3 regions of the Nocardia sp. NBC_01388 genome follow, and region 2 is predicted to be linked to each of the others. Evidence: riboswitches for the same ligand, from Rfam matches in the RefSeq annotation. Region 2 holds a riboswitch; each other region holds the start of a gene.

Region 1 (3,271 bases), 3.8 Mb from region 2:
GTGACATCGGCCAGCACCGCGGCGGTGAACTCCGGAATCGACAGCCCGCGGCCATCGGCGCGGTAGGCCATGACCAGGCGGCCGAGGTCGATCTTGCACGGACCCAGATCCAGCCCGCTGAGCACCTCGAGGATCGGCAGGGTCTCGTCGATCGACAGTTCCTCGCCCTCGATCTGGCGCGCGAACCGGTGCGTCCGCAGAATGCTGATCACCGATTTGTTCACCAGCGACCGGCTGTGCAGGAGGATGGTCACCCCCTTCTCGCGATAGAGCCTTCCGATAATCGGAATCATCGCCTCCGCCGAGGCTTCGTGAGCGTTCCAGCGGTCAAGATGGTCGTTAGTCAACACACGTCCTCGGGGTTTCCTAGATCTGTTCGACAGTTCGATGCTATCCAGCGGCGCGATGTCACAAAGCCCCGCTACCCCGCTGTGAGGTCGAACAGCCGCGGCCGCGCACGATCATCGGCGAATTGCCTTGGGAGGCATCGCCTGCCGTCACTGTGACGGGTACGTCACATTTGCGGCGTCCTCGCCGCGCTGGTGGCCGCGGCGGGCATCGCGGTCGAAGATCCCCAGGAACTCGCACGGCCGGCCGCCCTCGGCGCCGATGGCGTGCGGCAGCATGGTCGGAAATTCCGCCGACTGATTGGGCTCGATTTGGAGACCACATCGTCGGTGGCGGTCTCGACCAGCTGGTCGAGCGAGGTGTCCAGCGCGCGGGCGAGGGTGACGCAGGGCACGGATGCGTTTGCGCACGAGGCTGTCCAACTCACCTTTCAGGCCGTGCTCGGCTGGACCGGGCTGCGGTCCACCCCTTCAGTCCATAGGTGCTGGAGCCCAGCGCTGTTCGACCTTGGCGATGCGCCAGTAGGCCACGGCCGCGATCCAGGCCAGGACGAACAGCGCGACTATGGCGAATCCGACATTGTTGAGATCGATTCCGGCGATGGCGTCGGTGACGGGATTGCTGAAGCCCGCATCGTCGTGCAGGACGGTGATGAGTTCGATGGAGCCGATGAGCAGGGCCACCGCGATCGACAGACCGGTGATGGTCAGGTTGTAGTAGATCTTGCGGATCGGATTGGCAAAGGCCCAGTCGTAGGCCACATTCATGAACAAGCCGTCGATGGTGTCCATCAGGCTCATGCCCGAGGCGAACAGCAGCGGCAGCACCAGAATCGCGTACCACGGCAGCCCGGCGGCGGCGCCCGAACCGGCGAGAGCGAGCAGTGCGACCTCGGTGGCGGTATCGAAGCCGAGACCGAACAGCACCCCGACGGGGTACATCTGGAACGGCCGCTTCACCCCCCGCATGATCGGACCGAGCAGACGCGCCAGGAATCCGCGCGCCTGCAGCGCGGCTTCGAGTTCCGCGTGATCGAATTCGCCCTGGCGGGTCCTACGGTAGACCCGCCAGATCCCCACCAGGGCAACAATATTGACCAGCCCGATCAGGTACAGGAACGATCCGGACGCCAGGGTCGACACGATTCCCAGATTCTTCCGGGTGGGCGAATCGTCCTCGACGAGCGTGCCGACCACCCGCGCGCCCGCCACCACCAGCCCCGCCATCACGAACACGATGGTCGAATGCCCCATGGCGAACCAGAATCCGACCGCCTTGGGCCGGTGACCGTCGCCCATCATCTTGCGGGTGGTGTTGTCGATCGCGGCGATATGGTCGGCGTCGAAGGCATGCCGCAGCCCGAAGGTGTACGCGGTCAGCCCCAGGCCGACACCGAAGACCTGGGTCCCGATCTGATAGCTGTGCGGTGCGATCGCCCCGAACAGCAGCCCGAACGCCACCGCGTGCATAACGGCGACCACCCCGAGCAGCACCCCCGCCTCGACCCAGTCCCGACGGGTCCAATCGTGCAGGACATGGCGCAGCATTCGCCCACGGACAGCGGGAGTCGTGCCGGATTCCGGCGTGGGCTCGATAGCCATATGTCGCTGAAACCTTCCAGGGCAGCCGCGCCCCCGAACGTAGGGACGTGACAAGGCGAGGTCTGGCTCCCAGCCGAAACTGGACACAGTGGCGCGACCGCACCGGATTTACACCGGTTTCCCGTCCTCATCACGAGTTTCCAGCGGACTATACCGACCGGCCGAAACCCTCCAAACGGGCTGCACAGCTACCTCAGGCGCCGCCCGGCCTAATCCGAAGTCACCGCCAACTGCCCGAACCGATTCACAGCAGCATGGTGGTGCCCATCAGGGCTGGTGAGCACTACCTCCGTCGGATTGGTCAGAGCGATACAGCAGTAATTCCCCCGATCCTGCTGCACGCTGATAGACAACAACCGCTTGTTATTCGCCAGCTGCCATCCCTCCATGCTGTCGTACAGCCCCCGCATGGAAGGGTTTTCGAAGTACACAAGATTCTGCTTGTTCATATCCGGCATGACACTGCTCTCCATTCCAGCAACGGGGCAGTCCACAACACCCCTTCACCCATGGTAGAACGCCACGACAGTCGCTCTGACACAACAGATTTCACAACGGAAATCCGCCGATGATCCGCACCCACGCGGTCGCCGAAACATATCGACGACCGACAGAGCCGTGGCAAGCCTGCTGTTACACAACCGCGCGGCCGGTATATCAGGCCCGCCCTAAGTGGACGGGTAGATGTCGCGGAACGCTTCCCGAACAATGGCCGCGTCGGCTGCCCCGCGGCCTTCGATACCGGAGACCACCTCGGCCACCCGCCAGTAGTTCGACGGAACCAGACGTCCGGATTCCACAGCAGTCAGAGCCACGTCCGCGGCTTCGTCGGGCTTGTCCGCCACCACGAGGGCCAGGCCCAAATCCAGGTTCGCCGAAGCGATTCGACGTGGACGTACAAACGCAGCGCCTGCGAGATCGGCGAGAACATGCCGGGCGTAGGACTCGGCCGCAGGATCGCCGAGCCACGCCAGCGTGGTGGCGACGTAGGCATCCGACTTTGCGGGGTCATACCGGAAGTGATGCTCTGGCCGATCCGGAACGTTCAGCCCGGACACCAGCCTGGCGACTCTGCGCAACGCACCGTATGTGCCCTCGCGGTCGCCGAGCCGTGCCAGAGCGCGGCCCTCCTGAGCAGTGGCCTGTATGAACGCCGAGCTGTCGTCGGGAGCAATGACCTGCGCGGCGCGGGACAGTTCCGCCGCCACCGCGAAGCCACCTCTCGTGAGCTGTTGCCATGCCCGTGTTTCGAGGCACCACGCCGCTATCTCGCGATGCCCCGCTTCGTCTGCGAGCTTCCACGCCAGGTGACCGCGCGCCGC
Region 2 (3,271 bases):
AGGTCGTGTCGAACGGGCACTTCGTCTTCTTCAATAATCTGAAGTCGCCGGAGGGCACCATCGAGCACACCGGTGACAACAAGACCGGTGAGGGCGAAGGCGATGACGAGGTCATCAATGTCGATCTCGCCAACACCCCGCCGACCATCGACAGCATCGTCTTCCCGGTCTCGATCTACGAGGCCGACACCCGCGCACAGAGTTTCGGCCAGGTCCGCAATGCCTACATCCGCGTGGTCGACCGCGCCAACGGCACCGAACTGGCCCGCTACGACCTGTCCGAGGACGCCTCCACCGAAACCGCCATGGTCTTCGGCGAGCTCTATCGCAATGGCGCCGAGTGGAAGTTCCGCGCCACCGGTCAGGGCTACGCCTCCGGCCTGGCAGGCATCGCAACGGATTTCGGCGTCAGCCTCTGACCCCACCCGATCACTGACGGAGTAGCGATTTCGCTACGCCGTCAGTTCGTCCTCCGGGTCATCGGTCTAGTCTTCCGGGTGATTGCAGCCGCGGCTCAGGAGCTGGGCACAGGGCGATCCGGCAGGGCCTCGGGATTCGCCTTCAGGTATTTGAGGCTCTGTTTCATGTAGACGCGGGGATTCAGGTCCAAGTGGTTGGCCCAGTGCGGTTTCGGGTCGCCACGCATGACGGTCCAGCAGGCCAGGGCGTAACCGAACATGGGCTGGGAGAGGTAGCCGAGGCGCTGGGAGTGCCAGCCGCGGCGGGTCTGGGAGAATTGGAAGGCCGCGTTGGCATTGAATACGCCCAGGCCCAGGTAGACCGTTGCCAGGTCGGTGAGCTGCTCGTTGTCGTGGCGGGAGCGGTCGATGCGGCGCTCGCCGAGTAGGCGTTCGTGGGCCAGCTCGTGTGCGACGGTGGCCACCAGTGTCACCGGTGAGCGCATATGCGCCATATCGATGGACACCACCGCGCGCCCGTGTTCCACACGGTAGTGACCGGCTTCTCCGTGTGTGGATCCCGCCAAAAACGCGAGGTTGTCCGGCAGGATATCGGCGTCCGAATGCAGTTCCACGACAATGCGATCGCGGCCGACGCCCATATATCGGCTCACATTGCCGACCAGCGAGCGGATCTCCTGCTCGGTCCCGGTGTAGGCGCCGGGGAAGAAGTCGGGCGTCGGCAGGATTACCGGCGTTCGCAGTGTTCTGGGGCCGAACTGAGCCGCACACCAGCTCATCATCTCTTCGACCCAGAGCCGCTCCAGCTCCCCTACCGGGCACCTGGGCTTGAAAATTCCCACGCCACAGTATGTCCGTGCGGCGGGCAGATTTCCTGTCCAAAAACAGCCGCGGATGTTCGGAATGCGGCGCGGTCAGGCGACGATGGAACGCTGTGGCACGCCGATGTATTCGCTCAGCGGCCGGATCAGCGCGTTGGATTCACCCTGTTCGATGATGTGTGCGGTCCAGCCGGTAATGCGGCTCACGACGAAGATCGGGGTGAACATCTCGATATCGAAGCCGAGCAGGAATTACGCCGGGCCGGTCGGGAAGTCCAGGTTGGGCGGCACCTCGAACGCCTTGACCAGCTCCGGGGACGGAATCTTCCCGAAACACATATTCAGGAAGTTCTCCGCGTACCCGAGGTGCGGAATGCGGGGCGATCGGGTCCAGGCCGTGGCGGCGGCGGTGGTCGGCGGCCAGATCCTGCACCGCGTAACCGCGATAGGACAAAGCGCGCCGACGCCCGGGAATACTTCGCAGCTGCCGATTTTTGCGCGGCCGGATCAGTCAATCTGCGAGAGTTGCGATGACCGGATCTCATATGCTGGCAGCCCGATTGACCAGCACATCAGCGGTTTCGTATGGTTGTGGAAGCGATGATTCGAGGAACCTGGTGCAAACCCAGGACGGTCGCGCCACTGTGAGCACTCCCCTTCGGGCAGGTGCGAGTCAGACACTCGAAGCGCCGTGTAATACCAACGACCGGGGACGCGTACATCCCCGCAAGGTTCAGGAGAGTCTCATGGCTACGTCTTACGTCCCCCAGTCCGGGGTGGAAACACTTTCGCTCCCCACGACGGCCATGTGGCTGGCGGGCACTACTTTGCTGGCGCTGCTCGCCTACTACTTCATCGGCATCGATCAGGGCGCTGTCTCGATCTTCGGCAGCGATATGCATGTGCACGAGTTCGTGCACGACGCTCGGCATTTCCTCGGCTTCCCCTGCCACTGAGCAGGGAAGAGAGTCGACACAATGGAAAAGCGAATCATCTTCCGGGGCCTGCGCGCAGGGGCGCTCGGAGGTCTTCTGGCGTTCCTTTTCGCCCGCGTCCTGGCCGAACCCATTATCAATCGGGCCATCGATTACGAGAGCGGCCGCGACGACGCCCAGATGGCCTTGGACAAGGCCGCCGGCCATCCGATGGCCGATATGGGCACGGAAATCTTCAGTCGCGATATCCAGTCCACTGTCGGTATCGGCTTCGGCATGATCCTGTTCGGCATCGCCATGGGCGCGCTGTTCGCGACCGCCTACTGCGTCTGCGTCGGCCGGGTCGGCAAGCTCACTCCGCGTAATCTGGCGCTGGTGGTGGCCGGTGGCATGTTCCTGGTGTTCTACGGTGTCCCGTTCCTGAAGTACCCGGCCAATCCGCCGTCGATCGGGCATCCGGACACCATCAAGGAGCGCACCGCTCTGTACGTGGCAATGATCGTGATCACCGGCATTCTGCTGCTGGGCGCGATCTGGCTGGGCCGCAGACTGCAAGCGCGACTGGGCAATTGGAACGCGACGCTCGTCGCTGCGGTGGCCTTCGCTGTCGCGATCGGCATTGTGATGGCCCTGCTGCCGTCGCTCGGTCATCTCTCGGCCAACAGGTCCGAGTTCGGCGATTTCGCGACGGAGACGCCGCAACCGCTGACCGATCCGTCCGGTAAGATCGTCTACCCCGGATTCCCGGCCGACGATCTGTTCTTCTTCCGGTTCTATTCCTTTGCCGCCCAGCTGATTCTGTGGACGGTCATCGGGGTCGGATTCGCCACGCTGGCGCCGCGCCTGTTCGGCCGGCAGACCAGCCCCGCACCGATCGTCGCGGCGGCTTCCCCCGTATGAGCGCAGTCACCCGGCTCACACTGCTCTCGCACGCCATGACCGAGGCCATGGCGGCAGCGCGATTCGCCGCTGACGAACCACTCAGCGAGCTGGGCCTGCGCTCCGTACAGAAAGCTGATCACAGCACCCTCCGGGCCGACCTGATCCAGGTCGGCCCGGAGGCCCGCACGGCTCAGACCGCAGCACAGCTGGGCTT
Region 3 (3,271 bases), 690 kb from region 2:
GGAACCCGTTGGCCGGGTCCTCGGTGGTGATGCGGCACTGCAGGGCCGCGCCGCGGATGACGATCGAATCCTGGCTCAGCCCAAGATCTTCCAGGGTCTCCCCCGCCGCGATCCGCATCTGCGACTGCACCAGATCCACATCGGTGATCTCTTCGGTCACCGTGTGCTCCACCTGAATACGCGGATTCATCTCGATGAAAACATGATTGCCACGCTCATCGAGAAGGAACTCCACAGTGCCCGCGCAGCTGTAGTCGATCTCCTTGGCGAACGCCACCGCGTCGGCGCAAATCCGTGCCCGCAGTGCGGGATCCAGATTCGGCGCGGGCGCCATCTCGATCACCTTCTGATGCCGCCGCTGCAACGAGCAGTCCCGCTCGTACAGATGGATGACATTGCCCTGCTGGTCGGCGAGGATCTGCACCTCGATATGGCGGGGATTGATCACCGCTTGCTCGAGGAACACCGTCGCATCGCCGAACGCCGACTCCGCCTCACGTGCGGCGGCTTCGATGGCCTCACGCAACTGCGCCTTGTCGGCGACCCGGCGCATACCGCGCCCGCCACCACCGGCGACAGCCTTCACGAAGAGCGGGAAGTGCATGCTCTCGGCAGCGGCGACCAATTCGTCCACATCCGAGGACGGCTCACTGGAGGCGAGCACCGGCAGTCCGGCAGCCTTGGCGGCGGCGATCGCCCGCGCCTTGTTACCGGTCAACTCGAGCACATGCGCCGACGGCCCGACGAAGGTGATGCCCTCCGCCGCACAGGCTGCCGCCAAATCCGGGTTCTCGGAAAGAAATCCGTAACCGGGATAGATGGCATCGGCGCCGGCGGACTTGGCCGCACTGATGATCTCCGCAATGGACAGGTACGCCCGTACCGGATGTCCGGGCTCCCCGATCTGGTACGCCTCGTCGGCCTTCAAACGATGGACCGAGTTGCGGTCCTCGTGCGGAAACACCGCGACAGTGCCGATGCCGAGTTCGTAGGCCGCGCGGAATGCGCGAATGGCGATCTCGCCGCGGTTGGCGACCAGGACTTTGGAGAACATTCGCCTAAGGTACCTGCCCCGGTATGCCCGGCGGGCATCGAAGTCATCTTCGCAGCAATCTTCACAGTCACAGACCGGTCGGTTGCGAATTTGTGTTCATCACCTGGCAACATGCGTTTCTGTGAGGTCCACGGGTCAGAGCCGTCCGGGTTCGCTTCCTTGCTAACCGAAGGCAGTGAAGAGCCGCCCCGCAGAGCCGCATCGATTTACCCACCGGTAACAGCGGACCGTCGCCCCGCGCCGGGCGGCTCGACAGAGCCGATATGCTCACAGTGCAATCGGTTCGCCCGGTGCAGGTGCCGGAAGCCTCCGCCCCTCGCGCCGCGCGTCGAAGCCGCTCCACTCGATTCGAGTGGAGAGGTGAGAGGGAAGCTGGTGAGAATCCGGCACTGTCCCGCAGCGGTATGCAGGAACGACCGCCGTCAGAAGCACTGGGTTCATCCCTGGGAAGCGACGGCCACTAGGTCGGCCGAGAGGCCGGTGCCTGCGAGTCCGAAGACCTGCCGAATGCGCCGGATACGCCGTATCCGGCGGTCTCCGCCTCGTGGACTGGGTGGACGGACCGGATTTCCCGCACGCCGCGTCGACGGCGCCCTCGGGGACTCCAGCGTTCGTGCTCACCTGTGGCGTCGACCAGTGGCAATGGAACACTTGGAGCACAGCCGTGACCAACAATTCCCCTTTCACCGCAACAGTTCTCGGCCTGCCCCGGATCGGGCCGAACCGTGAGCTCAAGCGCGCGACCGAGTCCTACTGGGCCGGGCGCAGCGGCGCGGACGAACTGCACGCGGTCGCCGCGGAACTGCGCCGGGCCCAGCTCACCGAGCTCGTCGCGGCCGGACTGGATTCGATTCCGGTCGGCACCTTCTCCTATTACGACCAGATGCTGGATACCGCGGCCATGTTCGGCGCACTGCCGCCGCGGGTCGCCGGTATCGCCGATCCGCTGGATCGCTACTTCGCGGCCGCACGCGGCAATGATTCGGTCGAACCCCTGGAAATGACCAAGTGGTTCGACACCAACTACCACTACCTGGTGCCGGAGTTCGGCGCGCACACCGAGTTCACGCTGAACGCGGCGAAGATCCTCGCCGAGCTGCGCGAGGCGCAGGAGCTCGGTGTGCCCGCCCGTCCGGTGGTCATCGGACCGCTCACCTTCCTGAAGCTGGCCAAGGATGCCGAGGGCGATCCGCTGCGGCGCATCGACGCCCTGCTGCCGCTGTACGCCGAGCTGCTGGGCGCGCTCGCCGCGGCGGGCGCGCAGTGGGTGCAGCTCGATGAGCCGGTGCTGGTCACCGATCTGACCGAGGCCGAGCTCGCCGTCGCGAGCCGGGTGTACGAGGAGCTGTCGGCGCTCGCCGATCGGCCCGCCGTGCTGGTGGCCACCTACTTCGGCCGTCCCGGTACGGCTCTGCGGGTGCTGGCGGCGACCGGGGTCGAAGGCATAGCCCTGGATCTCACCACCGGGGCCACCGTGGATGCCATTGCGGCGATCCCGGCGCTCGCGGGCAAGCTGGTCGTGGCCGGTGTGGTGGACGGCCGCAATGTGTGGCGCACCGATGCCGATCGCGCGCTCGCCGTGCTGGGCACGCTGCTCGGCAGCACCGGCGCGCTGGTGGTGTCGACCTCGTGCTCGCTGCTGCATGTGCCGTATTCGCTTGCGGCGGAAACCGATATCGATGCGGCGCTGCGCTCGTGGCTCGCATTCGGCGCCGAGAAGGTCGCCGAGGTGCGCCTGCTGGCCACCGCACTGCACGAGGGCACCGAGGCCGTGTCCGGCGAATTGGCCGCTGCCCGTGCGGCTCTCGCCGCCCGCGCCACCGACCCCCGATTGCGCAATGACACCGTGCGAGCCCGCCTCAGCGCGCTCGGCGAGTCCGCCACCCACCGCGCTCCGGCCGCGGATCGCCGTGTGCTGCAGCAGGAACGGCTGCATCTGCCGCTGCTGCCGACCACCACGATCGGCTCCTATCCGCAGACGACCGCGATCCGCAAGGACCGCGCCGCCTTCACCAAGGGCACGATCACGGCCGAACAGTACCGCGATCGCATGCGCGCCGAGATCGCCGATGTCATTGCGCTACAGGAGAAGCTGGGCCTGGACGTGCTGGTGCACGGCGAGCCGGAGCGCAATGACATGGTGCAGTACTTCGCCGAACAGTTGACAGGCTTCCACGCCACCGCGAACGCCTGGGTGCAGTCCTACGGCACCCGCTG

What was found. A riboswitch is a leader RNA that binds a small molecule or an ion and turns the genes downstream of it on or off. The one in region 2 is predicted to bind cobalamin.
Region 1: it holds a riboswitch for cobalamin, as region 2 does, so the genes downstream of both, OG716_RS41405 (HoxN/HupN/NixA family nickel/cobalt transporter) here and OG716_RS24580 (CbtB-domain containing protein) in region 2, are expected to answer to the same signal.
Region 3: it holds a riboswitch for cobalamin, as region 2 does, so the genes downstream of both, metE (5-methyltetrahydropteroyltriglutamate--homocysteine S-methyltransferase) here and OG716_RS24580 (CbtB-domain containing protein) in region 2, are expected to answer to the same signal.

Annotation. Positions count from the first base shown of each region.
Region 1 is NZ_CP109553.1:8,761,674-8,764,944, reverse strand. It holds gene OG716_RS41410 (glyceraldehyde-3-phosphate dehydrogenase) at 1-347, opposite strand, end outside; gene OG716_RS41405 (HoxN/HupN/NixA family nickel/cobalt transporter) at 819-1,895, opposite strand; cobalamin riboswitch at 1,986-2,117, opposite strand; gene OG716_RS41400 (hypothetical protein) at 2,159-2,398, opposite strand; gene OG716_RS41395 (helix-turn-helix domain-containing protein) at 2,618-3,271, opposite strand, start outside.
Region 2 is NZ_CP109553.1:4,983,650-4,986,920, forward strand. It holds gene OG716_RS24565 (TerD family protein) at 1-419, shown strand, start outside; gene OG716_RS24570 (hypothetical protein) at 515-1,261, opposite strand; partial or broken gene OG716_RS24575 (citrate/2-methylcitrate synthase) at 1,334-1,664, opposite strand; cobalamin riboswitch at 1,800-1,949, shown strand; gene OG716_RS24580 (CbtB-domain containing protein) at 1,987-2,196, shown strand; gene OG716_RS24585 (CbtA family protein) at 2,218-3,075, shown strand; gene OG716_RS24590 (histidine phosphatase family protein) at 3,072-3,271, shown strand, end outside.
Region 3 is NZ_CP109553.1:4,294,465-4,297,735, forward strand. It holds gene OG716_RS21215 (pyruvate carboxylase) at 1-1,054, opposite strand, end outside; cobalamin riboswitch at 1,382-1,577, shown strand; gene metE (5-methyltetrahydropteroyltriglutamate--homocysteine S-methyltransferase) at 1,719-3,271, shown strand, end outside.